DNA from 2 places in the Nocardiopsis sp. SBT366 genome. Region 2 is predicted to be linked to the other one. Evidence: predicted binding sites of a transcription regulator. Region 2 holds the regulator's gene; the other holds the start of a gene.

Region 1 (15,061 bases), on a different contig from region 2:
GGCCGGTACCCTAGGTGACCATGGCAAAACGTAGTCGGCTCGACGCGGAACTGGTCCGCCGAGGCCACGCACGCTCACGGGGACACGCGGCCGAGTTGATCGAGGACGGATTCGTCCTGGTCTCCGGCATGGTGGCGTCCAAGGCCGCGACCCAGATCGGCACCGACCAGCCCGTTGTGGTGCGCACACCCTCCGAGGAGCCGGCCTACGTCTCCCGTGGCGCGCACAAGCTCATCGGGGCGCTGGACGCCTTCGGGCTGGACGTGAAGGGGCGGCGGGCCCTGGACGCCGGGGCCTCCACCGGTGGATTCACCGACGTCATGCTGCGGCGCGGCGTGGCGCACGTCACGGCCGTCGACGTCGGCTACGGACAGCTGGCCTGGTCGTTGCGCAGCGACGACCGGGTGCGGGTCATGGAGCGGGTCAACGTCCGTGAACTCACCCCCGAGATGGTCGGCGAACCCCGTCCCGACCTGGTGGTCGGCGACCTGTCGTTCATCTCCCTCAAGCTGGTCCTGGGCGCCCTGCGTGATTCCGTGGCGCCCGACGCCGACTTCTCGATGATGGTCAAGCCCCAGTTCGAGGTGGGCAGGCAGCGCGTGGGCGCGGGCGGTGTGGTCCGCGAGCCCGAGCTGCGCGCCGAGGCCGTGTCCGACGTGGCCGCGCACGCCCTCACGCTGGGTCTGGGAGTGGTCGACGTGACAGCCAGCCCCCTGCCGGGCCCCTCGGGCAACGTCGAGTACTTCCTGTGGATGCGCGCTGGTGAGCCCCCTCTGGACCCGGCCGCGTTGGAGCGCGCGATCCAGGAGGGACCGTCCTGAGGGCGTGGCCTCCTGTCACAGGAGTCCGGTAACGTGACCCGGCCGGGTGCGGTCGAGCACCCGGTCAGCACCAGACTTCCCACTGGGGAGCGAACGTAAGGGGACGGCGATGACCAGCGGACGCAGCGTTCTCCTGCTGGCCCACACCGGCCGGCCCGCGGCCGTACGCAGTGCCCAGTTGGTCCACGCGCGTCTGAGCGCGGAGGGTCTGACCGTCCGCATGCTCAAGAGCGAGGTCGAGGAACTGGCGGCCTCCGGCTGCGTCCTGTCCCCGGTCGAACCGGTCGAGGCGGCGGGTGCCGCCGAGGGCGTCGAACTGGTCATGGTGCTCGGCGGGGACGGAACCCTGTTGCGGGCCGCCGAGCTCGCCCGACCGGCGGGTGCGCCGCTGCTGGGGGTCAACCTCGGGCACGTCGGCTTCCTGGCCGAGGCCGAACGCGAGGACCTGGGCGCCACGGTGAACAGCGTCGTCAACCACGACTACGTGGTCGAGGAACGCATGACCCTCGACGTGGCCGTCTTCAACGGTGGCCGGGGCGACGGCGCTCCGCCCGTGCGTTCCTGGGCGCTCAACGAGGCGACCCTGGAGAAGGCCGACTCGCGCCGCATGCTGGAGATGGTCCTGGAGGTGGACGGGCGCCCCCTGTCCAGCTGGGGCTGCGACGGTGTGGTGTGCGCGACCCCCACCGGTTCCACCGCCCACGCCTTCTCCGCCGGAGGCCCGGTCGTGTGGCCGGACGTGGAGGCGCTGCTGGTCGTGCCGATCAGCGCGCACGCCCTGTTCGCCCGGCCCCTGGTGGTCGGGCCCGAGGCGACGGTGGCGCTGGAGGTGCTGCCGGAGACCACACCGGGCGTGCTCTGGTGCGACGGACGGCGTATGGTCGAATTGCCCGTGGGAGCACGAATCGAGATCACCCGTGCCGATACGCCGGTCCGGTTGGCCCGGCTGCACCGCGCGCCGTTCACCGACCGGTTGGTGGCCAAGTTCGGCCTCCCGGTCTCGGGATGGCGGGGACGGGCCGCACACGGACGCTGATCCAGCGCCGTCGCAAGCAAAGGGCGTCAACTATCAGGAGAGGGATCGGTGCTCGAAGAAGTCCGAATCCAAGGCCTCGGTGTCATCGACGACGCCGTGTTGGAACTGTCACCGGGTCTGACCGTCGTCACCGGTGAGACCGGCGCGGGCAAGACCATGGTCGTGACCGGGCTGGGACTGCTCTTCGGTGGACGCGCCGACCCCCAGCGGGTACGTCCGGGGGCCGACCGCGCCGTGGTCGAGGGACGGTTGACCGTTCCCCGGGGCGGCCGGGTGGCCGACCGCGTGCTGGAGGCCGGGGGCGACATCGACGACGACGTCCTGATCCTCACCCGCGCGGTGTCGGCCGAGGGACGGTCGCGGGCCACCATGGGGGGCCGTTCGGCCCCGGTCAGCCTGCTCGCCTACCTGGCCGACGACCTGGTCGCCGTGCACGGGCAGTCCGACCAGCAGCGCCTGCTGCGCTCGGACCGTCAGCGCTCGTCACTGGACCGGTTCGCCGGGGATGACCTGGCCAGGGCGATGAAGCGTTACACCGCCGCCTATCGGCGCCACCGCGAGGTCTCCGCCGAGCTGGACGAGCTGGTCGAGCGCGCCCGTGAGCGCGCACAGGAGGCCGACCTCCTCCGCTTCGGTGTGGAGGAGATCGCCGCCGCTGAGCCCCAGCCCGGTGAGGACGCCGAGCTGCTCGCGGAGGAGACCCGGCTGGCGCACGCCGACGGACTGCGGGTGGCCTCGACCACCGCGCACGAGGCGCTCACCGGTGACCCGGCCGCGGCCGAGGTCCAGGCCGATGTGGCGGGACTGCTGTCGGCCGCGCGTCAGGCTGTCGGTGCCGTGCGCGACCACGACGCGGAACTGGCCGCCATCGGCGACCGCCTGGACGAGGCCTCGTACATCCTCACCGACGCCGCCACCGAGCTGGCCTCCTACGCCGAGTCGGTGGACGCGGACCCGGCCAGGCTGGCCGTGATCCAGGAGCGCCGGTCCCTGCTGACGCAGCTCTCACGCAAGTACGGCGAGACCACGGACCAGGTGCTGGCCTGGGCGGAGACCGCAGCCAAGCGCCTCGGGGAGCTGGACGGCGACGACGAGCGGATCGACGGGCTGCGCGCGGAGGCCGAGGAGCTGTACGCGCGGCTGGACGAGGCCGCCACCGAGCTCACCGAGATCCGCTCCGGGGCCGCCGAGCGGTTCGGCGCGGCGGTCACCGAGGAGCTGACCGCGCTGGCCATGCCGCACGCGCGGGTGAGCGTGCGCATCACCACGGGTGAGGAGTTCGGGCAGCACGGGCGCGACGAGGTCGAGCTCCTGCTGGCCCCGCACCCGAGTTCGCCGCCGCTGGCCCTGCACAAGGGCGCCTCGGGTGGTGAACTGTCGCGGGTGATGCTGGCGATCGAGGTGGTCTTCGCCGGAGCGGACCCGGTCCCCACCTTCGTGTTCGACGAGGTGGACGCCGGTGTCGGCGGCAAGGCCGCGGTGGAGATCGGCCGACGTCTGGCCCGTCTGGCCCGGTTGGCGCAGGTGATCGTGGTCACTCACCTGCCGCAGGTGGCGGCCTTCGCCGACGCCCACCTGGTCGTGGAGAAGTCCACTGAGGGCCTGGTGACGGAGAGCGGCGTGGTCCGGCTGGACCGGGACGGTCGGGTGCGTGAGCTCTCGCGGATGCTCGCCGGGTTGGAGGACTCCGAGTTGGGTCGGGCCCATGCCGAAGAGCTGATGAACAACGCCGATCCGGAGCGCGCCCACCCGGCTGGCTGACCCCGGTTTCGAGGACTGGTTCGCAGCGGTGTCCGTGCCCCCTGGGCGCGGGCACCGTCGACGTCACGGCCTGGGGTGGTTTGCCCAGAAAACGCCGACCAGTCAACTGTAGTAACTTACCGTGATCGACTTCTGACAGTATGCCACCGATGAAGGTATCGGATGCGCTCAGAGCCACAATGCGATTCCGCCGTTCGCGAGCGGAAGCCCCCTTCGGGCTGGTCGCGCCCGTCCGTTCGGACCGCCGCACCAAGAACCTGACCAAGCGGCTGCGACCCGGCGACATCGCCGTGATCGACCACGTCGACCTGGACCGGGTCAGCGCCGAGGCCCTGGTGGGTTGCGGGGTCTCGGCGGTGCTCAACGTCGCCCGCAGCATCAGCGGGCGCTATCCCAACCAGGGGCCCGAGATGATCGTGGCCGCGGGAATCCCCCTGGTGGACGACGTCGACCCCGAGGTCCTGACCCGAGTCCGCGACGGGGAACGGTTGCGGTTGGAGGGCGCCACCCTCTACCGGGACGACGAGGTCGTCGCCCGGGGTGTCCGTCAGGACAAGGAGAGCGTGGCGGCCGCCATGGCCGGGGCCCGCGCCGGGCTGGCCACCCAACTGGAGGCCTTCGCGGCCAACACCATGGCCTACCTCCAACGCGAACGCGACCTCCTGCTGGACGGCATCGGTATCCCCGCGATCGGCACCTCCATGGAGGGGCGCCACGTCCTGATCGTCGTGCGGGGTTACCACTACCGCGAGGACATCGTCGCCCTCCGGCCCTACATCCGCGAGTTCCGGCCGGTGATCATCGCGGTGGACGGCGGAGCCGACGCCGTGATGGAGGCCGGATACCGGCCGGACATCATCGTCGGGGACTTCGACTCCGTCTCCGACCAGGCGCTGACCAGCGGCGCCGAACTCGTGGTGCACGCCTACCGCGACGGCCGCGCCCCCGGCCTCCAGCGGCTCACCGACCTGGGCCACGAGGCGGTGGTCTTCCCAGCGACCGGCACCAGCGAGGACGTGGCGATGATGCTCGCCGACGGCTCGGGCGCCAGCCTCATCGTCGCGGTGGGCACCCACGCCACCCTGGAGGAGTTCCTCGACAAGGGCCGGTCGGGCATGGCCAGTACCTTCCTCACCCGGCTCCGGGTCGGCGGGAAGCTGGTTGACGCCAAGGGCGTGAGCCGCCTCTACCGATCCCGCATCTCACCGTGGGCACTGCTCGGCCTGGTGGCCGCGTGCCTGCTCACCATCCTGGTCGCCGCCTACAGCTCACCGGCCGGGCAGGTCTATCTCACCTTTCTCGCGGCGCGCTGGGACGCGTTCGTCTACTGGATGACGGGGCTGTTCACGTGATCGACTTCCGCTATCACCTCGTGTCCATCATCGCGGTGTTCCTCGCGCTCACCGTCGGTCTGGTCCTGGGCACCACGATGCTCCAGGACCCGCTGCTCAACACCCTCCAGTCCGAGACGGCCGACCTGCGCGGGCAGAGCGAGGAGCTGCGCGCCGAGCGCGATGACTCCGAACTGCTCAACACCGGGGCGGACCAGTTCACCGACGCCGTCGCGGCCGACGTTCTGGAGGACCGCCTGCTCGACCGCGAGGTGGTCCTGGTCGCGGCGCCCGGCGCGGACGAGGAGGTCGTACAGGCCCTGGGCGGTCGCGTGGAGGAGGCCGGCGCCTCCGTCGCGGGCCGAGTGGTGTTCGAGGAGGCGTTCCTGGACAGCGGCAGCGCCACCTTCGTCGACGAACTCGCGCTCCAGGTCGCCGTCGATCCGGGTGACCTCTCGGGCAACCCCTACGACAAGGCCGGAACCGCGCTCGGGCACGCGCTGGCGGCCCCGGACGAGGCGGACGCCGAGGAGTCCGAAACGACCGAGGAATCCGAAGCGGTTGAGGACGCCGAGGCGACTGAGGGCCGTGGCAGGGACAACGACGACGCCGAAGCCGAGGGTGCGGCCACGGAGGACCCGGAGACGGGCCACGACGCCAGTGCCGTGCTGTCGGCCTTCTCCGAGGGCGGCCTGCTCACGGTCGAGGGTTCCCCTGCCGCGTCGGCCGACACCCTGATCGTGGTGGCCCCCGCCAGCAACGCCCCCGAAGAGGACGCCGAACGCGTCAACACCGCGCTGACCAGCCTCACCGCGGCGCTGCACCGGCAGGTCGGGCCCACGGTCCTTGCCGGGGGAGCCGACTCGGGCCGCCCCGGCGGCGTGGTGGCCCTGGCGCGCGACCAGGAACCGTCCCACGCCACCGTGGACGTGGTCGGGCGTTCCACCGGAGACGTGGTCGCCGTCCTCGCCCTGGCCGACTCCCTTGACGGCTCCGGATCCGCCTACGGCATCGGTGAGGGTGTGGTCGGCTTCCTGCCCGACCCGCTGCCCGGGCCGGTCGAGTCGGCCGAGACCGCAGCCGAAGCCGACGCCGAAGCCGACGCCGAAGCCGAGGCGGTGGCCGAGTCCGGCAACGAGGACGAGGCCCGCCGCCGGGCGCCCCGGAGTGGAGAATGAGGCCCGCGCGCACCGCCCCGGTGGCCGCGCCGCGCACCTCCGTGATGTCACAGGCGACCCGAGGGCTGACCGGTGCCGTGCTCGGAGCCCTCGCCGCCCGCTCCGCCTACCGGCTGCTCGACCGTGAGGGTGACCGCTCCCCGAGATGGCGGCGCGTCAACTTCCGGGGCCGCACCGTCACCCTCCAGGAGGGCCCGGCCCTCGCCTCGGGGGTCTGCGCCGCCTGTGTGCTCGTCCCCGGACTCACCCCGCGCGTGCGCGCGGCCACCTCCCTTGCCGCGGCGGCCTCGGCGTCCTTCGGCGCCTACGACGACCTGGCCGGGAACGCCCGGGCCAAGGGGTTGCGCGGACACCTGGGCGCGCTCGCCCACGGGGAGGTCACCACCGGGACGGTCAAGATGGCGGGGATCGGCGCCACGGGGTTGGCCGCCGCCTCCCTGCTGCGCCGGGGGCCGCTGGACACCCTGGTGGACGGCGCCCTGATCGCGGCCAGCGCCAACCTCGTCAACCTCCTTGACCTGCGGCCCGGCCGGGCCGTGAAGTTCGCGCTGCTGGCCTCGGCCCCCGCGCTCGCCTCACCGGCCGCACCGCTGGTGGGTCCCGTGCTGGGCGCCTCGGCCGCCCTGCTCCCCGACGACCTGGCCGAACGCTCGATGCTCGGTGACGCCGGGGCCAACGCGCTCGGTGCCGCCCTGGGCGCGGCCGCCGCCGCCCGCGCGCCCCGACCGGTCCGCCTGGCCCTGCTCGGTGGGGTGGTCGGTCTGACCCTGGCCAGCGAGCGCGTCAGCTTCTCCCAGGTGATCGAGCGCGTGCCGCTGTTGAACAGGCTGGACCGCTGGGGGCGCGCCGACGCCGCTGAGGCTGGGCCGGATTGGCGAACCGCCGACCACAACCCGCCCGGGGCGCAGTCGCCGGGCGGAACGGGACGACTGCGGGGGACGGCCCAGGACGGGCCGGAGCGAGTGCCACGCGCACGGCGCTCCGCCGCCTCACCGGCCCCGGGGTGACGCGCGGGGTCGCCACGGCGGCGGCGCTCATCGCGGTGGTCACCGTGGGCGCCCGCCTGGCCGGGTTCGGCCGCACCGTCGTCTTCTCACAGACCGTCGGCGACACCTGCCTGGGCACCGCCTACGTCACCGCGAACCAGCTTCCGGCGGTGCTGTTCGAGATCGTCATCGGCGGAGCCCTGACCGCCATGGTCGTCCCCGTCCTGGCCGCCGCGGTCAAACGCGGCGACGACGACCAGGTCCGGCACACCGCCTCCGCGCTGGTCACCTGGGTGCTGCTGCTGTCCCTGCCGTTGGCCGCGCTGCTGGCGCTGGCCTCGGTCCCGGCGATGACCCTGCTGCTGGGCGCGGGGGCCGGCTGCGACCGCGCCGCTCTGGTCGGCCTGGCCGCCCGCATGCTGGTGGTGTTCGCGCCGCAGATCGTCTTCTACGGGCTCGCGGCGGTCCTCTACGGCGTGCTCCAGTCACACCGCCGGTTCCTGGCTCCGGCCCTGGCGCCCCTGGTGTCCAGCCTGGTGGTCATCGCCGCCTACCTGGTGTTCGTGCCCCTGGGCGCGGACCACCGGCAGGACCTCGACACCCTGCCGATCCCCGCCGAACTCGTGCTCTCCCTGGGCACGACCGCCGGGGTGGTGGCGCTCTTCCTCACGGTGCTGGGCCCCGCCGGGGGACTGCGGCTGCGGTTGCGCCCCCGCCTGACCTTCCCCCCGGGTGTGGGCGCCCGCGTGCGTTCCCTGGCCATGGCCTCGCTGCTGCCCCTGGTGGCCATGCAGGTGAGCCTGCTGCTCTCGGTCGCTCTGGCCAACTGGGGCGGGGGAGCGGGCGCCTCCGTGCTGTACAGCTACGCGTGGGCGCTGTTCACCCTGCCCTACGGGGTGATCGCCGTTCCCATCGCGACCAGCGCGTTCACCGCGCTGGCGGTGGCCCACGCGGAGGAGGACCGGGACGGCTTCGCCCGGCTGCTCTCGGGCAGCGCGCGGGCCTGCGTGGTGATCACCGCGGGGGTGGGCACGGCCCTGGCGGCGGCGGCCGCACCGCTCGCGGCGGTCTTCGCCCAGGTGGAGCCGGCACCGTTGGAACGCGCGCTGTCGACCTACGCCCCGGGGGTGGTGGGGTTCGGCCTGGTGGCGCTGCTCAGCCGGGCGCTGTACGCCTCCCACCACGGCCGCTCCGCCGCCACCGCGCAGGTCGTGGGCTGGCTCGTGGTGATGGCGTGCGCCGTGGGGCTGGTGTGGGCGCTGCCCCCGGGGTGGTCCATCGCGGGGCTGGGCGCGGCGAGCACCGTGGGGCTCAGCCTGGCCGCCGCCCTGCTGTGTGCGGGGGTGGCGCGGGTCCACGGCGCCGCGTCCCTGTCCGGCCTGGTCCGGTCGCTGTGTGCGGCGCTGGTCGCGGGCGCGGCGGGATGGCTGGCCGGGCGGTGGGTCGCCACAGCGCTGGCGGGGCCCCCGGGGGACGGGATCTGGTGGACGGCGCTCGTGGCCGTCGCCGCGGGGTCCGCGGCGATGGCGGTCTTCGGGGCGGTGGCGGTCCTGGTGGACCGCTCCGCGCTGCGCACGGTGGCGGACCGTGCTCGGAACATTCGCGAACGAGGGAGGGGAACACGGTGAACGGCAGGATCGCGTTGGTCGTGGGGACGGTCAGCGGCGGGGTGGGCCGCCACGTGCGCTCGCTGGGTGAGGGGCTGGTGAACCGGGGGTTCCGTGTGGCGGTGGTCGGACCGCCCTCGGCCGATCGGGAGTTCGGGTTCTCGTCGCTGGGCATGCGCTTCTCCCCGGTGCCGATCGGGCCCTCGCCGTCCCCGAGCGATCCCGGGGTGGTGCTGCGCCTGCACTCGTTGCTGCGCGGGGCGGACGTGGTGCACGCTCACGGACTGCGGGCCGGGGCCCTGTGCGCGCTGGCGGGGGCGCGGCCGTTGGTGGTCACCGCGCACAACGCGCCGCCCGTGGTCGGGGGAGTCCTCGGCGCGGTCTACCCCGTGCTCGAGCGGATCGTGGCCCACCGCGCGGAGGTGGTCCTGGGGGTCTCCGGGGACCTCGTGCGCAGGCTCTCGGCTGCCGGGGCGAAGGACGCCCGGATGGCCGTGGTGGCGGCCCCGGAGACGGGCACGCCGTTGAAGGGACGGGAGGAGACCCGGGCGGACCTGGCCGTGGAGCCCGGCCGTCCGCTGCTGATGACGGTGGCCAGGCTCGCTGAGCAGAAGGGGCTGGACACCCTGTTGGCGGCGACCCCGGCGATCTCGAACCGGGTCCCCGAACCCGTGGTGGCCATCGCGGGGGACGGGCCGCTGTGGGGGGAACTGCACGACTCCGCCGCGGAGATGCGGGTGGACGTGCGCATGCTCGGGCACCGGGGCGACGTGGCGGACCTGCTGGCGGCGGCGGACGTCTTCTGCCTGACGAGCCACTGGGAGGGGCCGTCGCTGGTCATCATGGAGGCCCTACGGGCCGGGCTGCCGGTGGTCTCCACCAGGGTGGGCGGCATCCCCGACCTCTACGCGGGGACGGTGCTGATGGTGCCGCCCGGCGATCCCGCGGCCTTCGCGGCGGCGGTCGGCCGGGTGCTGGACGACCCTGACCTCGCGGCCGATCTGCGTGCCCGCTCCCGGGAGGCGGCGCTGAGGCTGCCCTCGGAGGAGGACGCGGTGGAGGCGGCGTGCGCGGTGTACAAGTCGGTGGCGCCCTGGTGACCGTCCCGGTTCCGGGTCCCCGGACGCGGCAGGGGCGCCCCGTGGACGGTGCCCGCGGGACCGTGCGGTCACACGTGGAGCGGGATGTCCGGCGGGTGCGGATGATGTGTCTCCGGGGAGTGGTGGGTACCGCCGCGCGGGTGACTTCCTCAGAGAGGATTCTGATGTCATGCTGAGTACTGGCTCGGATGGCGTAACCTGTTCTGGTGCGCTCTACGCGCCTGCTTCACCACGTGAGGGGAGTATCCCTGTCGCGGCGGTGCCGTCATCACGGAGTACAACGACGTTCTCCCGGTTCCGTCGGTTCACGTTCTTCGGACGTGAGCGGGAGAGACCTCCGGTTATTCGCCGTGCGTGCAAAACGCTCGCGCGCACCAACCGGAGGAGAATCCGTCCGTGAACGTTCCCTTGTGGGTGTGGGCCGCCACCATCGCGGCCATGGTGCTGATCCTCGCCCTGGATCTCGTGATCGTCGACCACCCGTGGAGCAAGACCAAGGGTCCCAAGGAGTTCGGGATCAAGCAGGCCTCCTGGTGGGCCGTCTTCTACATCGGTATCGCCATCGTGTTCGGGTTCGGGGTCATGTACTTCGGCAACCCGACGGCGGGCGCCGAGTACTTCGCCGGGTTCGTCACCGAGAAGAGCCTGAGCATCGACAACCTCTTCGTGTTCTACCTTCTGATGACCGCGTTCGCGGTCCCGAAGAAGTACCAGCACGAGGTCCTGCTCGTCGGCATCGTCATCGCGATCATCATGCGCGGCTTCTTCATCGTGCTGGGCGCGCAGGTCATCAACGCCTGGAGTGAGGTCTTCTACCTCTTCGGCGTCTTCCTCATCTACACCGGCTACAAGATCGTCCGCGACCACGTCAAGGGCGACGACGAGGAGAAGGACTTCACGCAGACGCCGGTCGTGCGCCTGGTGAAGCGCTTCTGGCCCGTGACGAAGGACTACCACGGCGCCAAGCTCACCGTGAAGCTCGACGGCCGCCGCCACGTGACCCCGATGCTGCTGGTGATCGTCGCGATCGGTGTCATCGACCTCGTCTTCGCCGTCGACTCCATCCCGGCCATCTTCGGCCTCACGCAGGACGCCTACATCGTCTTCACCGCCAACGCCTTCGCCCTGATGGGTCTGCGCCAGCTGTACTTCCTGCTGGCCGGACTGATGGACCGCCTGGCCTACATCAGCTGGGGCCTGTCCGCGATCATGGTGTTCATCGGCGTGAAGATGATCCTGCACGCCCTGCACGAGAACGGCGTGCACGTCGTCGACATCGGCATCGGCACCTCGCTCACCGTCATCCTGGGCATCATGACCGTCACCATCGTCGGCAGCCTGGTCAAGTCCGGCATCGACCAGCGCCGTCAGGCCGAGCTCGAGGGGCAGGACCGGGACAGGGCCGACCGCTCCTGACCCCGGACCACCCCGTCCGCGGACGACCCCGGGGCCCGGTCCCGGGAACTGTGGAAACCAGCATCGTTCGAACGGTTGTTCGTTTATAGTGGTGGTGTCCCGGCGCTCACGCGTCGGGGCGCCACCATTTTCGCGCGGCGGAAGAAACGGCCCCGGGTGATCGTTAGTCTTGTCGAACGGGGAGTCGTCTCACCACTCCCCGACATCTCCTGAGCGGCCCGATTCCGGAGCCGCGGCGGCCCCGAGGGGTCCGCGACCGCCTCAACGCGAAGCCATACACGGGTCCACCGACGTCACTGAGACGTGGTCCGCGTCCTGTGCGTCAGAGCCGAAGGATGTCTCACTCGATGGTCGAACAACTCGTGGTCCGTGGAGCACGGGAGCACAACCTCAAGGACGTGTCGCTGGACCTGCCCCGCGACTCCATGATCGTGTTCACCGGCCTGTCAGGTTCGGGCAAGTCCTCGCTCGCCTTCGACACCATCTTCGCCGAGGGCCAGCGCCGCTACGTCGAGTCCCTCTCGGCGTACGCCCGCCAGTTCCTGGGCCAGATGGACAAGCCCGACGTGGACTTCATCGAGGGCCTGTCCCCGGCGGTCTCCATCGACCAGAAGTCGACCAGCCGCAACCCGCGGTCCACGGTGGGCACCATCACCGAGGTCTACGACTACCTGCGCCTGCTCTGGGCCCGCGTGGGCGTTCCGCACTGTCCGGAGTGCCACCGAGAGATCGCCCGGCAGACGCCGCAGCAGATCGTCGACCGGGTCATGGAGATGACCGAGGGCACCCGTTTCCAGGTGCTCGCACCGGTCGTGCGCGGACGCAAGGGCGAGTACGTCGAGCTCTTCAAGGACCTCCAGTCCAAGGGCTACACGCGTGCCGTCGTCGACGGCCAGTCGGTCCGACTGGACGAGGCGCCCAAGCTCGGCCGCTACGACAAGCACGACATCGCCGTGGTCGTGGACCGGCTCAGCGTCAAGCCCGGCGCCAACGGGCGGCTCACCGACTCGGTGGAGACCGCGCTCAAGCTGGCCGGCGGCACCATCGTCCTGGACTTCGTGGACCTGGAGGCCGACGACCCCGAGCGGGAGAAGGTCTTCTCCGAACACCTCTACTGCCCCTACGACGACCTCTCCTTCGAGCAGCTCGAACCGCGCTCCTTCTCCTTCAACGCGCCCTACGGCGCCTGCCCCGACTGCTCCGGTCTGGGCACCCGCATGGAGGTCGACGCGGACCTGCTGGTCCCCGACCCCGAGCGGACCCTGGCCGAGGGCGCCATCGCCCCCTGGTCGGGCGGCCCCAACGGCGGTTACTGGGAGCGGATCCTCAAGGCGCTCGGCGAGGCCGTGGGGTTCGACACCGACACCTCCTGGGAGCGGCTGCCGCGCCGCGCGCGCAAGGCGATCCTGGAGGGGCACGACACCCAGGTGCACGTCAGCTACCGCAACCGGTACGGGCGCAGCCGCTCCTACTACACCGAGTTCGAGGGCGTGATCCCCTGGGTGAAGCGCCGCCACTCCGAGGTGGAGAGCGACCACACCCGTGAGCGCCTCGAGGGCTACATGCGCTCGGTGCCCTGCCCCACCTGTGACGGCACCCGGCTCAAGCCGGTCGTCCTCGCGGTGACGGTGGGCGGCAAGTCCATCGCCGAGGTGGCCTCCATGGCGCTGGGCGACAGCGCCGCCTTCCTGGCCGGGCTCCGGCTCTCCGACCGCGACATGGTCATCGCCGCCCAGGTGCTCAAGGAGATCAACGCCCGGCTCGGATTCCTGCTGGACGTGGGCCTGGACTACCTGAGCCTGGCCCGCTCCTCCGGTTCGCTCTCCGGCGGCGAGGCACAGCGCATCCGCCTGGCCACCCAGATCGGTTCCGGCCTGGTGGGCGTGCTGTACGTCCTGGACGAGCCCTCCATCGGCCTGCACCAGCGTGACAACGCCCGGTTGCTGGAGACCCTCCAGCGCCTGCGCGACATCGGCAACATGCTCATCGTGGTCGAGCACGACGAGGACACCATCCGCGCGGCCGACTGGGTCGTGGACATCGGTCCCGGCGCCGGCGAGCACGGCGGGCACGTCGTGGTCTCGGGCATCGTGGACGAACTGCTCACCTCCGCCGACTCGCTCACCGGCGACTACCTCGCCGGGCGACGCGCCATCGAGCTGCCCGCCACACGGCGCCCGCTGACCAAGGGGCATGAACTGGTGGTGCGGGGCGCCCGCGAGAACAACCTGCACGGCATCGACGTGTCCTTCCCGCTGGGCGTGTTCACCGCCATCACCGGCGTGTCCGGTTCGGGCAAGTCCACACTGGTCAACGAGATCCTGTACAAGGCCCTGGCCAAGGAGCTCAACGGGGCGCGCGACGTGCCCGGCCGCCACCTTCGGGTCAACGGGATGAACAAGGTCGACAAGGTGGTGCACGTCGACCAGAGTCCGATCGGCCGCACACCGCGTTCCAACCCGGCCACCTACTCCGGGGTCTTCGACCACGTGCGCAAGCTGTTCGCGCAGACCACCGACGCCAAGACGCGCGGGTACCAGCCCGGCCGGTTCTCGTTCAACGTCAAGGGCGGCCGCTGCGAGGCCTGCTCGGGTGACGGCACGCTCAGGATCGAGATGCAGTTCCTGCCGGACGTGTACGTGCCCTGCGAGGTCTGCCACGGTGCCCGGTACAACCGCGAGACCCTTCAGGTGAAGTACAAGGGCAAGAACATCGCCGAGGTTCTGGACATGCCGATCTCGGAGGCCCTGGAGTTCTTCGAGCCGGTGAACGCGATCCGCCGCCACCTTCAGACGCTGGCCGACGTCGGTCTGGGCTACGTGCGGCTGGGCCAGCCCGCCACCACGCTCTCCGGAGGTGAGGCCCAGCGTGTCAAGCTCGCCGCCGAGCTCCAGCGCCGCTCCACCGGGCGGACCGTGTACGTGCTCGACGAGCCCACCACCGGCCTGCACTTCGAGGACATCCGCAAGCTGCTGGGAGTCCTCAACCGGCTGGCCGACACGGGGAACTCGGTGATCGTCATCGAGCACAACCTCGACGTCATCAAGACGGCCGACCACGTCATCGACATGGGCCCCGAGGGCGGTTCCGGTGGTGGCACGGTCGTGGCCGAGGGCACCCCCGAGGAGGTCGCCGCGGTCGCGGAGTCCTACACCGGACGGTTCCTCGCCAAGATGCTCTGACCGGACCCGCGAGGATCCACCTCCGGCGCCCGCACGGCCACCGTGCGGGCGCCGCGTCGTGCGAGGCACCGCAGCGCCGGGCGGGCGCGCGCGGCGGTCGGTACAGTCGTGGGTGCCAGGCGCCCGCATCCCCCGTCACCCCCGGAGGTCGACCTCTCCCATGAACGCCTCACCGCACCCGAACGGACACCAGTGGGGGACGCGACCGCCGCAGGACGGCCCGCCCGCACCGGGACCGGTCGGGGCACCCGCGCCCGAGGGCGGTTCGGCGGCGGGGACCGTGCCACCGGTGGTCGGGGCCGGCTACCCGCTGGCGTCCTGGTGGGCGCGGGCGGCCGCCCGCTGCATCGACGCGGTCGTGATCGCGCTGCCGGCGCTTCTGATCAGCCTGGTCCTCGCGCTCACCTGGGCCGGTGCTCAGGTGGTCCTGGGCGGATCCACCCAGGACCTGGACCAACGCTTCTGGTTCATCCTCTGGCCGGTCATGTTCGTCCTCCACACCGCCTACGAGACCTACGCCGTCTCCCGCTGGCAGCAGACCTACGGCAAGCGGAGGATGGGGCTGAAGGTGGCCCCGCTGTCCGCCCAGGGAGGGCTCGGTCCGATCCGCCTCTCCGCCGTCACGGTCCGCGCGGCCCTGTAC
Region 2 (15,061 bases):
ACGAGGAGCCGACCTCCTGGGAGGAACTGCGCGAGACCGCGACCGACCTCGCCGAGGCCGAGGACGGCATGATCGGCTTCCCGGTGCCCGGCCAGGCCCAGTACTCGGTCATGCCTTGGGTCTGGGGCGGCGGCGGTGAGGTCGCGGTCCAGGAGGACGACGGCACCTGGACCTCCACCATCAACTCCCCGGAGGGGCGCGCCGGGGTCGAGTTCTTCACCAACCTCTCCCTGGAGGACGGCCTGTCCACCACGGGCGCGGTCAACTGGAACGAGATCGACGTCATGGAGTCCCTCGCCGACGAGGACGCCATCATGGCCATCTCCAACAGCTCCAACCCGAAGGCCATCATCGAGTCCAACCCGGACCTCGAGGGCAAGCTCGGCGCGTTCGTGCTGCCCGGCCAGGAGGAGGGGTACACCGACTCCTTCGCCGGAGGCTCCCTGCTGTCGGTGTTCGAGGGCACCGGAAACGAGGAAGCCGGCTGGCAGTACGTCGACCTCCTCACCCAGGGCGAGTTCTTCGACCGCTGGGGCGAGGAGAGCGGCTTCTTCCCGGCGGGTGTCGCGGAGATCGAGGCCTACGCCGAATCCGGTGACCCGCTGGTCGAGCCGTTCGCCGTCCAGCTGCTGGAGGCGGGCAAGAGCACCCCGGCCGTCCCCGCCTGGTCGCAGGTCGAGGCCGAGGGGATCATCGTCGGCATGCAGCAGGACATCCTCAACGGTGAAGCGACCGTGGAGGAGGCCACCGACCGCGCCGCCGAGTCCATCGAGACCATCCTCAACGAGGGAAACTAGTTGCGACCCGCCACACCGGTCCGGCCGCCCAGGGGCGGCCGACGCGCGCCGCTCCTGGGAATGCGGGGGCGGCGCGCCCTCCTGCCCTGGGCGCTCCTGGTACCCCCGCTCGGGGTCATCGGCGTCCTGTTGCTGTTCCCCATCGGCCGGATCGTGTGGCTGTCCTTCCGGGACTTCAAGCTGCGCAACCTGGTCTCGGGGGAGTCGGACTTCGTCGGTCTGGGCAACTTCGTCACGCTGCTCACCGACCCGTACCTGTGGCGCGTCGTCCTGGTCAACACGGTCGTGTTCGCAGTGGTCGCCGTGGTCACGACGGTGGTCCTGGGCACGCTCGTCGCCCTGCTGCTGGCCAACCTGAAGCCCCTCACACGGGTCATCGTGGTCTCCTGTGTGATGGTGGCCTGGGCCATGCCCGCCGTCAGCGGCACCTACGTGTGGATCTGGATCTTCGACGTGGACCAGGGGGTCGTGGCGCAGGCACTGAAATCCCTGGGCCTGATCGAGCCCTCCGGATACAACTGGTTCGCCGACCGCTTCTGGTTCTACGCGATCGTGACGCTCAACATCGTGCACAGCGGCTTCCCGTTCGTCGCCGTCACGGTCCTGGCCGGACTGCTCACGGTCCCCAAGGAACTGCACGAGGCGGCCCGGATCGACGGAGCCGGTGCGTGGAAGCGCTTCTGGCACGTCACGTTCCCGACGCTGCGCCCGGTGTTCGCCGTGGTGACGGTGCTCTCCACCATCTGGGACTTCAAGGTGTTCGCGCAGATCTACCTGATGCCCGGCGGCGACGTCGGCGGCTCCCAGATGCTCAACCTGGGCGTGTGGGCGTACGTGCGCTCCTTCGGACAGAACGACTTCGGCATGGGCTCGGCCATCGCGGCCCTGCTCACGCTGCTCCTGCTGGGGATCACGGTCGTCTACCTGCGCGCGCTGTTCCGGGAGGACGAGATCAGATGACCCTCACCGCACGCCGTCAGCACCCCGCCCCCACGAGGAGGTCCGATGGACACGCACACCGCTGACACGCCCTCCGGCGAGTGGGAGGCGCGGGTACGGGCCTCCAGGCGCCGGGGCGGAGCGCTTCGCCTCTGGCGCGTGGTCGGCAAGGCCGCCGGGGTGAGCGTGCTGCTGTTCTTCACCCTGTTCCCCGTGTACTTCATGCTGATGAGCGCGTTCTCGGACAGCTCGACCTCCGGGACCGGGGCGCTGCTGCCCACCTCGTTCACGCTCGACAACTTCGTCTACGTCATGACCGAGGGCAACTTCGGCACCTTCCTGCGCAACTCGCTGACCGTCGCCGGAATCACCGTCGCCTTCGCGTGCGTGCTGTCGATGCTCGCGGCCGTGGCGGTGGCGCGCTTCCGCTTCCGGTTCCGTACCGCCGTGCTCGTGATGATCCTCATCGTGCAGATGGTGCCCCTGGAGGCGCTGGTCATCCCACTGTTCATCCAGGTGCGCGACCTCCAGATGCTCAACACGGTGATCGGACTGAGCATCGTCTACGTGGCGCTGTCACTGCCCCTGGCGGTCTGGATGATGCGCGGCTTCGTCGCGGCGGTCCCCAAGGAGGTCGAGGAGGCCGCCTACATCGACGGCGCCACCTGGCCCCAGATGTTCTGGAAGGTGCTGTTCCCCCTGGTGGCCCCCGGCCTGGTGGCCACGGCGATCTTCTCCTTCATCGTCGCCTGGAACGAGTTCGTGCTGGCGTTCACCTTCATGACGCAGAGCTCGAACTACACGGTGGCCGTGGGTCTGCGTCAGTTCTTCGGGCAGTACGCCAACGACTGGGGTCACGTCATGGCGGCCTCCACGATCATCACCATCCCGGTGATGGTGTTCTTCGTCCTCGTACAGCGCTGGATGGTCTCCGGGCTCGTCCAGGGAGCCGTCAAGGGGTAGCCGCGAGGTCGCGGACCTGGTCGTGGTCGGCCACAACCCCGGCGTGCACGGCCTGGCCGACGCGCTGGCCGGGGAGGCCGAGGGCGACCTGCTGCCCCGGATGAACCGGTCCGGGTTCCCGACCTCCTCGATCGCGGTGCTGACCTTCTCGGGTTCGTGGAGGAACGTGGAACACGGGGTGGGACGGTTGGTCGCCCACTGGACTCCGCACGCCTGACGGGGGCCTCTCGTCCCGTGGCCGAGAGGCGGTGGGGGAGACCGGACGCCCGGCCTCCCCCACCCCGACACTCACCCGGCGTCGCGCAGTTCGCGTTTGAGGATCTTGCCGGTGGAGGTCATCGGCAGCTCCGAGCGGAACTCGATCTGGCGCGGGTACTTGTACGCGGCCAGCCTCTCGCGGGCGAACGCGGTCAGGTCCTCGGCGGAGACCTCCGCGCCCTCCTTGAGGATCACGAACGCCTTGACCTCCTCGCCGTGCGACTCGTGCGGGACGCCCACGACCGCGGCGAGGCTGATCGCCGAGTGGGTCATCAGGACCTCCTCGACCTCACGGGGGTACACGTTGAAGCCGCCACGGATGATCATGTCCTTGGACCGGTCGATGATGAAGTAGAAGCCGTCGTCGTCACGGCGGGCGATGTCGCCTGTGCGGAACCAGCCGTCTCTGATGACCTCGGCGTTCACCTCGGGACGGTCGTGGTACCCCTTCATGACCAGGTGCCCGCGGACCGCGATCTCGCCGACCGGCTCCTTGTCGCCCTCCCTGACGACCTCGTTCCACTCGGGGTCGATCAGCTTCATCTCCACACCCCACACCGGGCGGCCGATGGAACCCGTCTTGGCGCCGGTGGCGGGGTTGTTGAAGGTGGCCACCGGGGAGGTCTCGGACAGGCCGTAGCCCTCCTTGATCCCCACCCCGAAGAGCTTGGTGAAGTCCTCGGCGAGCTGGCCGGGCAGGGCCGAACCACCGGAGACGGCGTCGACCACGTTGCGGGCGATGGCCTCCAGGTCGTACTTGCCGGGTTCCGCCTGCTGGGCGGCGTTGAGCAGACCCCAGTACATGGTGGGCACACCGGCGAACCCGGTGACGCCCTCCTTCTGCATGAGCTCCAGTGCCTGGTTCCCGTCGAAGCGGGGCATGAGGACCATGGTGCCGTGGCGGTACAGCGACGCGTTGAGCATCACCGTCTGCCCGAAGATGTGGAACAGGGGGAGGACGGTCAGGGACACGTCGCGGCCGTCGGGGTGCGCGTTGACGAGGTTGGAGGCGACCACCGCGTTCATCATCAGGTTGTTGTGGCTCAGCTCGGCGCCCTTGGGCTTGCCGGTGGTGCCGCTCGTGTAGATGATGACGGCCGTGTCGTCGGCCCCGGACTGCACGGTCTCGAAGGTGCCGGGCTGTCCGGCCAGGGCCGCCCAGATCGTCTCGACGCCCTCGATGGCGGACTCGGTGGCCCCCGCGGTGGCCGGCATGTCCACGAAGATCTCGCAGCCGTCCACCTGGCCGAACGCCTCGAGGGAACGCTGCCCGAGCGGGAGGTCGGGGGTTCCGGTGAAGGCGAAGAGCGCCTTGGCGCCCGAGTCCTCCAGGTGGTAGGCGATCTCGCGCGGGGTGAGCAGGACGTTCAGCGGGACGACCACGGCCCCCGCCTTGAGCGCGCCGAAGTACACGAACGGGAAGTACGGCAGGTTGGGGCTGGCCAGCGCGACACGGTCGCCCGGACGTACGCCCCTGGAGACCAGGAGGTTGGCCACCTGGTTGGCGATCATGTCGGTGATCGCGTAGTTGAGCCGGGTGTCACCGAAGACCAGGCACTCCTTCTCGGGCGCGGAACGGGCGCCGTCCTCAAGGAGCACGGACAGGTTGAACATGGGGGCCTCCCGCAGACATGTGAATCCGGACAGGTGAAACGAATGCCAGGTGTGACCTGGATCGCGTGTTCTGCGCCACTTTGACGGCAGAGTAACAAACCGGGCGGTCGGTGTGGAGGGGCGCAGGGTCCGGAAAACCACCGGTGCGCTGGTCACCCTCCGTGAGAATAGCCCTGTTCGGGGTCCCGTCCCGGACGGCGGTAAACCGGTCTTCGGCCGTGTACCGCAGCCGCTAACCTGAAGGCAACACACCCAGAACCGGCTAAGGAACACTCAGCGATGACAGCGGTAGACGGCGACCAGACGACGGGCGACACCTACGACGCCCGCGCCCTCCAGGACAAGTGGCAGGCGCGCTGGGCCGCCGAGCTTCCGTTCGAGGCCAACACGGACCCGGGGGACACCCGCCCCCGCTCGTACATCGTCGACATGTTCTCCTACCCCTCCGGTGACCTGCACATGGGCCACGCGGAGGCCTACGCCATCGGTGACGTGATCGGCCGCTACCGCTTCCAGCGGGGCGACAACGTCCTGCACCCGGTCGGCTGGGACTCCTTCGGCCTGCCCGCCGAGAACGCGGCCATCAAGAACAACGACCACCCCTACAAGTGGACGTACGCCAACATCGAGACCCAGGCCTCCTCGATGCGCCGCTACGGCCTGGCCCTGGACTGGTCGCACCGTCTGCACACGAGCGACCCCGAGTACTACAAGTGGAACCAGTGGCTGTTCACCCGCTTCTTCGAACGCGGGCTGGCCTACCGCAAGGACGGCCTGGTCAACTGGTGCCCCCAGGACCAGACCGTGCTCGCCAACGAGCAGGTCGTGCAGGGCAGGTGTGAGCGCTGCGGAGCCGACGTCGAGCGCCGCGCCCTCAACCAGTGGTACTTCAAGATCACCGACTACGCCCAGCGTCTGCTGGACGACATGGACCAGCTGGACGGCGGCCGCTGGCCGGACGAGATCCTGGCCATGCAGCGCAACTGGATCGGCCGCTCCACCGGCGCCGACGTGCGCTTCGAGATCGAGGGCCGCGACGAGCCGGTCACCGTCTACACGACCCGGCCCGACACCCTCTACGGCGCCACCTTCTTCGTGGTGGCAGCCGACGCCGACCTGGCCGCGGAGCTGTGCGCGCCCGAGCAGCGCGAGGCCTTCGAGGACTACCGTTCCGAGGTCGCCAAGCTCTCCGACATCGAACGCCAGACGACCGAGCGTCCCAAGACCGGCGTGTTCCTGGGCCGCTACGCCGTCAACCCGGTCAACGGCGAGCGCATGCCCGTCTGGGCCGCCGACTACGTACTGGCCGGCTACGGCCACGGCGCCGTCATGGCGGTGCCCGCCCACGACCAGCGCGACCTCGACTTCGCCCTCGCCTTCGACCTGCCCGTGCGGGTCGTGGTCGAGACCGGCGAGGCCGACCCCGCCGAGACCGGCGTCGCCGCCGCGGGCGAGGGCGTCCTGCGCGACTCCGGCCCCCTCGACGGCCTGACCAAGACCGACGCCATCGAGCGCATCATCGGCATCCTGAGCGAGCGCGGCACCGGCGACGCCACGGTCAACTTCCGCCTGCGCGACTGGCTGCTGTCCCGCCAGCGCTACTGGGGTACCCCGATCCCGATCGTCCACTGCCCCTCCTGCGGCGAGGTGGCCGTCCCCGACGAGCAGCTGCCGGTCACCCTGCCCGACCTCCAGGGCGCCGAGCTGGCCCCCAAGGGCATCTCTCCGCTGGCCGCCGCCAAGGAGTGGCTGCACGTGGACTGCCCGTCCTGCGGCGGTCCGGCCGAGCGCGACACCGACACCATGGACACCTTCGTGGACTCGTCCTGGTACTTCCTCCGCTACATCTCCTCGCACCTGGACACGGCCCCCTTCGACACCGACGAGGTGAACAAGTGGGGCCCCGTCGACCACTACATCGGCGGCAAGGAGCACGCGACGCTGCACCTGCTGTACGCGCGCTTCTTCACCAAGGTCCTGTACGACATGGGCATGGTCGGCTTCACCGAGCCCTTCCGCCGTCTGACCAACCAGGGCCAGGTCATCAACGAGGGCCGGGCGATGTCCAAGTCGCTGGGCAACGGCGTGGACCTGGGCAGGGAGATCGACGCCTACGGTGTGGACGCGGTCCGGCTGACCATGCTCTTCGCCTCCCCGCCCGAGGAGGACGTGGACTGGGCGGACGTGTCCGTGGTCGCCGCGCAGAAGTTCCTCAACCGCGCCTATCGGGTGATGAGTGAGGCCGGTGCGGGCAGCACTCCCGGAACGGACCTCTCCACAGGCGACACCGATCTGCGGCGCTTCACGCACCGCTCCATCGACCAGATCACCGCCCTGGTCGAGGACAAGCGCTTCAACGTCGCCATCGCCCGCTGCATGGAGCTGGTCTCGGCCGCCCGCAAGGCGATCGACTCCGGTCCCGGCGCCGCCGACCCGGCCGTCCGTGAGGCCGCTGAGTTCGTGGCCGTCGCCCTGTCCCTGTTCGCGCCCTACGTCGCGGAGGAGGGCTGGGAGAAGCTGGGCCACAGCGGCTCGGTGGCCGTCGGCAACTGGCCCGAGGCCGACCCGGCGCTGCTGGTCCAGGAGTCCGTCACCTGCGTGGTGCAGGTGCAGAGCAAGGTCCGCGACAAGCTGTCGGTGTCCCCCGACATCGACGCCGCCGAGCTGGAGCGCCTGGCCCTGGCCTCGGAGAAGGCCCAGAGCTTCATCGGTGACAAGACCGTGCGCAAGGTGATCGTCCGCGCGCCCAAGCTGGTGAACATCGTCGTCGGTTGATCCGTCGCACGGGGCGGTGGTCGCGCTGGCGACCACCGCCCTCTACCTTGGGCGTGACAACTGATTGGGAGGCGGTGGCCGGGTGGGCTCTGCGACGGGTTCCGGACCCAGACCCTGGGTGCGGGCGGCGATCGTGGTGACGGGCACGGTGGCGGTCTCCGCCGCCGCCGTCGGAGGCGGTCTCTGGTTCACGGGGAACGACCCGGACCAACCCCGGGGCGGTGACGCCCACACCACGGCGCCACCGTGCGGCGTGGTCCCGGAGGAGGCGATCACCGAGGCGCTGCCCGGTGCCGTCCTGGAAACGGACGACGGCGGCCCCCTCGCGGGCGGCGAGGGCACCGAGTGCGTGTGGACCACGGCCGGACTCGACGCCGAGGAGCAGGGTGTGCTGCGGGTGGACCTGTCCGCGCGCTTCACCGACGCCTCCGCCGAACCGGCCGTGACCGGCGACGAGTCCGCCTCCCGGGCCCAGACCGCGATGGCCCCGGCTCGCGGTCGTTCCGTGGTCCTGGGATCCGGCGCCGAGGCGGAGGTCTGGCGCGGCCAGGTCCCCGGTACCGCCGAACTCGCCTTCCACAGCGACAACCTGCTGGTCCGCGTCTCCTACAGCGCCATGGACGAGGACGACCCCGTGTCCTACGACCGCGCCAGCGAGACCGTCGTCGCCTTCGCCGAACAGCTGGGAGAGGCCCTGTGAGCACCCCCCACTCCGGGCCCCCGCCCGCCTTCGCGCAGTCGGAGGACCCCGGAGCCACCCCGCCGCAGAGCCGGGGACTGGCCGTCACCCTCCTCGTCGTCCTGATCCTGGCCGTGCTGGCGCTCGCCGCATGGCTCACCTGGTACCTGCTGCGCGACAGTGTGGAACTGGGCGAGTTCGAGGCCGCGCCCGAGTGCGGGATCGGTGAGACCGAGACCCTCGAGGAGTCGGTGCCCGGCTACGAGAGTGAGATCGAGGAGACCGTCGGCACCGGCCAGGACCCCTTCGGGGCGGGCTGGCAGTGCCGCTGGGCCACTCCCGAGGGAGCGGGCGCCTCCGTGCCGTCCGCCGCCACCCTCGTCCTGGTCGCCGCCCCGGTCGAGGGTGGCGTGGAGACCGCCGCCGAGACCCTGCGCTCCACCGCCGGGGAGAACGACACCCAGCCCGTGGAGGGCCTGGGGGACGAGGCGCTCACGTGGGTCGAGGACGGCGCCTTCGAAGTGGGATGCGTGGGTGTGCGGGTCTCCAACCTGTACGTGGAGTCCTGCTACACCGCCGCCACCGACTACGACGCGATCGGTTCCATGGACGGTGAGGCCGCCGCCGAGGAGGCCGAGCTCCTCGCCCGCGCCGTCGTCGACGAGCTGCCCGCACCCGCGGACGACTAGCGGATCGTTCCGGGTCGGCTACCAGAGACCGTCGAGGAACCCCTCCAGCGCCGGGGTGACGTCGGGGGAGAAGGCACGGTCCGCGTCGAGGGCGGCGGCCCCGGGGGAGTCGTCGTACTCGCGCAGGATGTGGTCGACCCCCGACAGGTCCACCCGCTCGGCGCCGTCCAGGCCGGTCATGAGCCGGTCGACCTCCTCCTCGTTCACCTGGGCGTCCTGGTCGCCCCACAGGACCAGCACCGGGGTGTCCCCGGGCAGGCCCTCGGCCAGTTCCACGGGGTCGAAGGAGTCGATCCAGGTCAGGTAGTCCGCGCTGTTCTCGTCGAACAACCCCGTGGCGTCGCTCTCGGGCAGCTCCCCGCCCGCGCGCACGGCGGCCCGGCCCGCCCGCAGGTCCGAGAGCATCTGCGCCGCGGTCACCTCGCCGACGCCGCCCTGGGCCTCGGCGGTGCGGATCTGCTCGGACACCTGGCGGTCGATGAGGTCCAGCATGCGGGTGCCCGGCGGAGCGGCCAGCACCAGCGCGGGTTCGGCGTCGAGGAGTTCGTGGGCGCGCAGCGCGTACAGGGCACCCTCACTGTGGCCCAGGATGACCGTGCGCTCGGGGTCCACCTCGGGCTGGGCGACCAGCTCCGTGTAGGCGGCGGCCATCTGCCGGTCGAAGACGAGGGGGTCGACCGGCTGGTCGAGGGCCTCCTCCTCGGCCTCGCTCATGTCCGCCGGGTCCGCGCTGCCGAACTTGTCGTAGCGCAGCGAAGCGGCACCCGCACCGCTCAGCACCCGGGCGAGGTTCAGGTTGGTGTTGGCCTCCGGGCGCGCGGCGCCGTTGCCGTCCCGGTCGGTGGGACCGCTGCCGGAGACGATGAGCACCCCCGGGACGGAGCCCTCACCGGCGCCGGAGGGAGCGGTGAAGGTGCCCGGCACCGTGAACCCGCCACCCTCGAAGGAGACCTCGCGCTCCTGCCCGGCCGCACCGGGCAGCGCGGGCCCGTCGCCGTCGCTGGGCGCGCAGGCGGAGACCAGCAGGGCCCCGGCGACCAGGGCCGAGGCCAGGGCGGCGCGGGGTCGGCTCGGGGAAGGGGACACGGGGGCGGAGGCAGGTGTCGACACACCCTCAGCGTATCGGCACGCCCACCACCCCCGGCTCGGGGACCTGGGCTCAGACCCGGCGCATGACCGTGACGACCTTGCCGAGGATGGTGGCCTCGTCTCCCTGGATGGGGTCGTAGGCGTCGTTGCGCGGCATCAGCCACACGTGCCCGTCCGGCTCCCGGCGCAGCACCTTGACGGTGGCCTCGTCGTCCAGCATCGCCGCGACGATGTCACCGTTCTCGGCGGTCTGCTGCTGACGGACCACCACCAGGTCACCATCGGTGATCGCGGCGTCGATCATGGAGTCACCGACCACCGTGAGCATGAACAGACGGCCCTCGCCGACCAGCTGGCGCGGCAGCGCCAGGACGTCCTCCACGGCCTCCTCGGCCAGGATCGGGCCACCGGCGGCGATCCGACCGACCAGCGGCACCGAGGCCGCCCGGGTGGAGTCGGCGGTGAGCTCCTCCTGGGTGAGGGTCTGGGAGGCCTCGCGGCCCGGGGTGCGCAGCTCCACGGCGCGCGGCCGGTTCTGGTCCCGGTGCAGGTAGCCCTTGCGCTGGAGCACCTTGAGCTGGTGCGCCACGCTGGAGGGGCTGGACAGGCCGACCGTGTCGCCGATCTCCCGGATGGACGGCGGGTACCCCCGTTCCCGGACGTAGCGCTGGATGCAGTTGAGGACACTCTGCTGACGTGCGGTGAGCTTGGGGGTGTCGGACCCGGACGGGCCCGGGTCGCCGACGGGCGAAAGAACGGTGGTGGGTCCGGAGCCGACGGCTCCGGGGTTCTCCTCCGGCACGGCCGGGCCTCCTCGGTGTTCGGTTCGGTCAGGGCCTGTGTGTGGCCGGATCGGCCACGCGGACCGGACGGCGAAGCCGGTGTGAAATCAAGGTCAACTTTAGTCGTTGCACACGGTGATATCAAACAAGCGTTCGAGAACGTGTGGACGAGGGCGCGTGGGGATTTCGCATTGTGTTTTCGCGCCCCGATTTCCGGGGGTCCGGACTTATGTGTGTACACGCGCGCCGTGGCCGTTGTCCGGGGAATGTGCGATCCGGTATGGGGTTCGTCTCGCCGTGCCCCGCCGCCACTCCGTGCTCGCGGGAGAGGGGGGAATTCGGTCGGCGCCGAGGTGTGGCGGGCGTCGAGCCGCGCGCCCGCGCCCCCTTATCCTTGGATTCGGCTCCCGGAGCCGCACATCCCCGTTTCCACCTCCTCGAACCCCGTTCCTCGGCCGCCCCTGTTCCAGGGTTTGGGGACACGCCGTCGGCAGGGTTGCGGGTGTCCGCCCCAGCGCCTAGGTTCGACCACAACATCTGGTGTTGACATGGGGGCTGTGGTCAATAAGTTGTGGTTAAGTAGACCTCCAGGGTTGTTGGTCGGGTACAGGAAAGCCAGGTGAACCGGGATGCACTGTCCGTTCTGCCGTCATCCGGACACCAGGGTGATCGACAGCAGGTCCACCGACGACGGCGCGGCCATCCGGCGCCGCAGGACCTGCCCCGTCTGTGAGCGACGCTTCACCACGCAGGAGACCGTCCTGCTGATGGTGGCCAAGCGGTCCGGGGTCACCGAACCCTTCAGCCGCACCAAGATCATCGCCGGGGTGCGCCGCGCCTGCCAGGGCCGCCCCGTCTCCGAGGACGCCCTCGCCAAACTCGGCCAGCGGGTCGAGGAGGAGATCCGCGGCCGGGGTGTGGCCGAGGTGCCCGCCCACGAGATCGGCCTTGCCATCCTGGGTCCCATGCGTGACCTGGACGAGGTCGCCTACCTGCACTTCGCGAGCGTCTACCGTGGGTTCGAGAGCCTCGCCGACTTCGAGGCCGAGATCGCGAGCCTGCGGGAGGACCGCGAGGGGGAGCCCGCGGTCGACACCACCGGGTAACCCCGGCGACCGCCGCATGGTGGGTGGAAAGCCCGGCCGAGACCGTGCCTTCCGCACCACCCCGAACACACATGAACGTCCGCGCGGTCACCGCCGGGTCCGCGCATGACCTTCGGGGGAGAGGTCGCCATGACGCGAAGGACGAACGGCACGACCAGGCGCCGGGGCAAGGGCCTGACGATCGGCCGGGTCAACACCACCGAGGGCGTCCATCCGTACGACACCCTCGAATGGGAACTCCGCGACGTCGTCATGACCAACTGGCGCGACGGCACCGTCAACTTCGAGCAGCACGGCGTCGAGTTCCCCGTCACCTGGTCGGTGAACGCCACCCAGATCGTGACGAGCAAGTACTTCCGGGGGGCCGTCGGCACTCCCGAGCGCGAGTCGAGCCTCAGACAGCTCATCGACCGCGTCGTCGGCGTCTACACCAGAACCGGCCGCGAACACGGCTACTTCGCCTCGGACCAGGACGCCGAGGTCTTCGACCACGAACTCAAGTACGCCCTGGCCCACCAGCTCTTCAGCTTCAACTCCCCGGTCTGGTTCAACGTCGGCACCACCTCCAGGGCCCAGGTCTCCGCGTGCTTCATCCTCTCCGTGGAGGACACCATGGAGTCGATCCTGGAGTGGTACAAGGAGGAGGGGCTCATCTTCAAGGGCGGCTCCGGCGCGGGGGTGAACCTGTCGCGCATCCGCTCCAGCAGGGAGCTGCTGTCCTCCGGGGGCTCCGCCTCGGGGCCGGTCTCCTTCATGCGCGGCGCCGACGCCTCCGCCGGGACCATCAAGTCCGGCGGCGCCACCCGCCGGGCGGCCAAGATGGTGGTGCTCGACGTGGACCACCCCGACATCGAGGAGTTCGTCGGGGCCAAGGCGCGCGAGGAGCTCAAGATCCGCGCGCTCCGGGACGCGGGCTTCGACGTCGACCTGGGCGGCGACGACATGTTCAGCGTCCAGTACCAGAACGCCAACAACTCCGTCCGCGTGTCCGACGCGTTCATGCGCGCGGTGGAGACCGGCTCCGGGTTCGGCCTGACCTCCCGCACCACGGGCGAGGTCATCGCCACCGTCGACGCCAAGGAGCTCTTCCACCGCATGGCCGCCGCCGCGTGGGAGTGCGCGGACCCGGGCATCCAGTACGACGGCACCATCCAGGACTGGCACACCAACCCCGAGACCGGCCGCATCAGCGCGAGCAATCCCTGCAGTGAGTACCTCAGTCTGGACGACTCGTCCTGCAACCTGGCCTCGATCAACCTGCTGAAGTTCCTACGCGAGGACGACACGTTCGACGTCGAGGGGTTCACCCGGCTCACCGAACTCGTGATCACCGCGATGGACATCTCCATCACCTTCGCGGACTTCCCCACGGAGAGGATCGGCGAGACGACACGGGCCTACCGGCAGCTGGGGATCGGGTACGCCAACCTCGGCGCGCTGCTGATGGCCACCGGCCACGCCTATGACTCCGAGGGCGGACGGGCCGTGGCCGCCGCCGTCACCTCGCTGATGACCGCGGCCGCCTACCGCCGAAGCGCCGAACTGGCCGGTGTGGTCGGCCCCTACGACGGATTCGAGCGCAACCAGAGCGCGCACGAACGCGTGATGCGCAAGCACGCGGCCGCCAACGACGACCTGCGCACCATCGGCGCACTGGAGGAGCCCGTCCACGCGGCCGCCACCAAGGAGTGGGAGCGGTGCCTGGAGGTCGGTGAACGCGACGGTTGGCGCAACGCCCAAGCCAGCCTTCTCGCGCCCACCGGGACGATCGGGTTCATGATGGACTGCGACACGACCGGGATCGAACCTGACTTCTCGCTGGTCAAGTACAAGAAGCTGGTCGGCGGCGGAGCCATGCGGATCGTGAACCAGGCGATCCCCCGGGCGCTGCGGAACCTGGGCTACCAGGACGAACAGATCGAGCCGATCGTCGACCACGTGGCCGAGCACGGGCACGTGGTGGACGCCCCCGGGCTCCGACGGGAGCACTACGAGGTGTTCGACTGTGCCATGGGGCGCCGGTACATCGAGCCCATGGGGCACGTGCGCATGATGGCCGCGACCCAGCCGTTCCTGTCCGGGGCGATCTCCAAGACGGTGAACGTGCCCGAGGGAGCCACGGTCGCCGACTTCGAGGGGATCTACTACGAGGGCTGGCGCCTGGGGCTCAAGGCCCTGGCGGTATACCGGGACAACTGCAAGGTGGGCCAGCCGTTGTCCGCCTCCGGTGCGGAGGCGGAGGACGTGTCGAAGCCGGTGCGGCGGCGGCTGCCCAAGAAGCGGCCGAGCGAGACCACCTCGTTCTCCGTGGGCGGCGCCGAGGGGTACATCACCGCGGGTTCCTACCCGGACAGCGGCCTCGGCGAGGTGTTCCTGAAGCTCGGCAAGCAGGGCTCCACTCTGGCGGGGGTGATGGACGCCTTCTCCATCGCGGTCTCCATCGCCCTCCAGTACGGGGTTCCGCTGGAGACCTACGTGGAGAAGTTCACCAACATGCGCTTCGACCCGGCGGGCATGACGGACGACCCCGACATCCGTATGGCGCAGTCGGTGGTGGACTACATCTTCCGCCGCCTGGCCCTGGACCACCTGCCCTACGAGGAGCGGACCGCGCTCGGAGTGCTGTCCGCCGCGGAGCGTGAGGCCCAGGTCCACGGGGAGGACCCGTCCCAGGCGGCCGTGCAGGTGGAGTCGTACGCGCAGTCCGCCGCCTCCGCCGAGGCCCCGGTGCGGGAGGAGCGCCCCGAACGGCTGGCTCCCGACGAGGGGTTCATGGCCGACGCCCCGCTGTGCACCACCTGCGGGACCAGGATGCGCCCCGCGGGCAGCTGCTTCGCCTGTGAGGGCTGTGGCGCCACCAGCGGCTGCAGCTGACGCTCGAGGGGGCGGGTTCCCGAGGGAGCCCGCCCCGGGTGGTCCACACCTTTGGTTGGCGGGGCGGGGATCGGGTACCCCTTCGGCACCCGGCGACGGCCAGTGGAAGGTGGTTCCCATGCTGATAGCCGCGATCCTGCGGGCGAAGGGCCCGGAGGTGGTGAGCGTCGCCCCCGAGGCGACCGTCGCCCGACTGCTCACCGAACTCGCCCGTCACAACGTCGGTGCCGTCGTGGTCGCCGAGAACGACACCCTCGTCGGGATCGTCTCCGAGCGCGACGTGGTCCGACACCTGGAGCGCCGGGGGCCGGAGCTGATGTCCGCCCCCGTCTCCGACATCATGACCTCCGACGTCGTCACCTGCACCCCCGACGACACCGTCGAGGAGGTCAGTGAACACATGACCGTGCGCCGGTTCCGGCACGTCCCCGTGACCGCGGAGGGACGCCTGGCCGGGATCGTCAGTATCGGCGACCTCGTCAAGAGCCGTCTACGG

The links. The regulator LexA, encoded in region 2, represses DNA repair genes until DNA is damaged. The targets are predictions, from matches to a motif close to TCGAACANNTGTTCGA.
Region 1: a site for LexA is predicted at 11,304-11,319, ahead of uvrA (excinuclease ABC subunit UvrA). Genes of this name have one in related genera too.

Annotation. Positions count from the first base shown of each region.
Region 1 is NZ_LAVM01000092.1:4,932-19,992, forward strand. It holds gene ADX84_RS21835 (TlyA family RNA methyltransferase) at 21-821, shown strand; gene ADX84_RS21840 (NAD kinase) at 931-1,857, shown strand; gene recN (DNA repair protein RecN) at 1,906-3,618, shown strand; gene steA (putative cytokinetic ring protein SteA) at 3,798-4,970, shown strand; gene ADX84_RS21855 (copper transporter) at 4,967-6,127, shown strand; gene ADX84_RS21860 (hypothetical protein) at 6,124-7,134, shown strand; gene murJ (murein biosynthesis integral membrane protein MurJ) at 7,131-8,741, shown strand; gene ADX84_RS21870 (glycosyltransferase family 4 protein) at 8,738-9,820, shown strand; gene ADX84_RS21875 (TerC family protein) at 10,217-11,236, shown strand; gene uvrA (excinuclease ABC subunit UvrA) at 11,584-14,418, shown strand; gene ADX84_RS21885 (RDD family protein) at 14,579-15,061, shown strand, end outside.
Region 2 is NZ_LAVM01000002.1:7,363-22,423, reverse strand. It holds gene ADX84_RS00875 (sugar ABC transporter substrate-binding protein) at 1-797, shown strand, start outside; gene ADX84_RS00870 (carbohydrate ABC transporter permease) at 858-1,757, shown strand; gene ADX84_RS00865 (carbohydrate ABC transporter permease) at 1,803-2,699, shown strand; gene ADX84_RS00860 (hypothetical protein) at 2,722-2,916, shown strand; gene ADX84_RS00855 (long-chain fatty acid--CoA ligase) at 2,988-4,571, opposite strand; gene leuS (leucine--tRNA ligase) at 4,851-7,346, shown strand; gene ADX84_RS00845 (hypothetical protein) at 7,429-8,046, shown strand; gene ADX84_RS00840 (hypothetical protein) at 8,043-8,714, shown strand; gene ADX84_RS00835 (alpha/beta fold hydrolase) at 8,733-9,824, opposite strand; gene lexA (transcriptional repressor LexA) at 9,874-10,605, opposite strand; gene nrdR (transcriptional regulator NrdR) at 11,215-11,691, shown strand; gene ADX84_RS00820 (vitamin B12-dependent ribonucleotide reductase) at 11,821-14,565, shown strand; gene ADX84_RS00815 (CBS domain-containing protein) at 14,684-15,061, shown strand, end outside.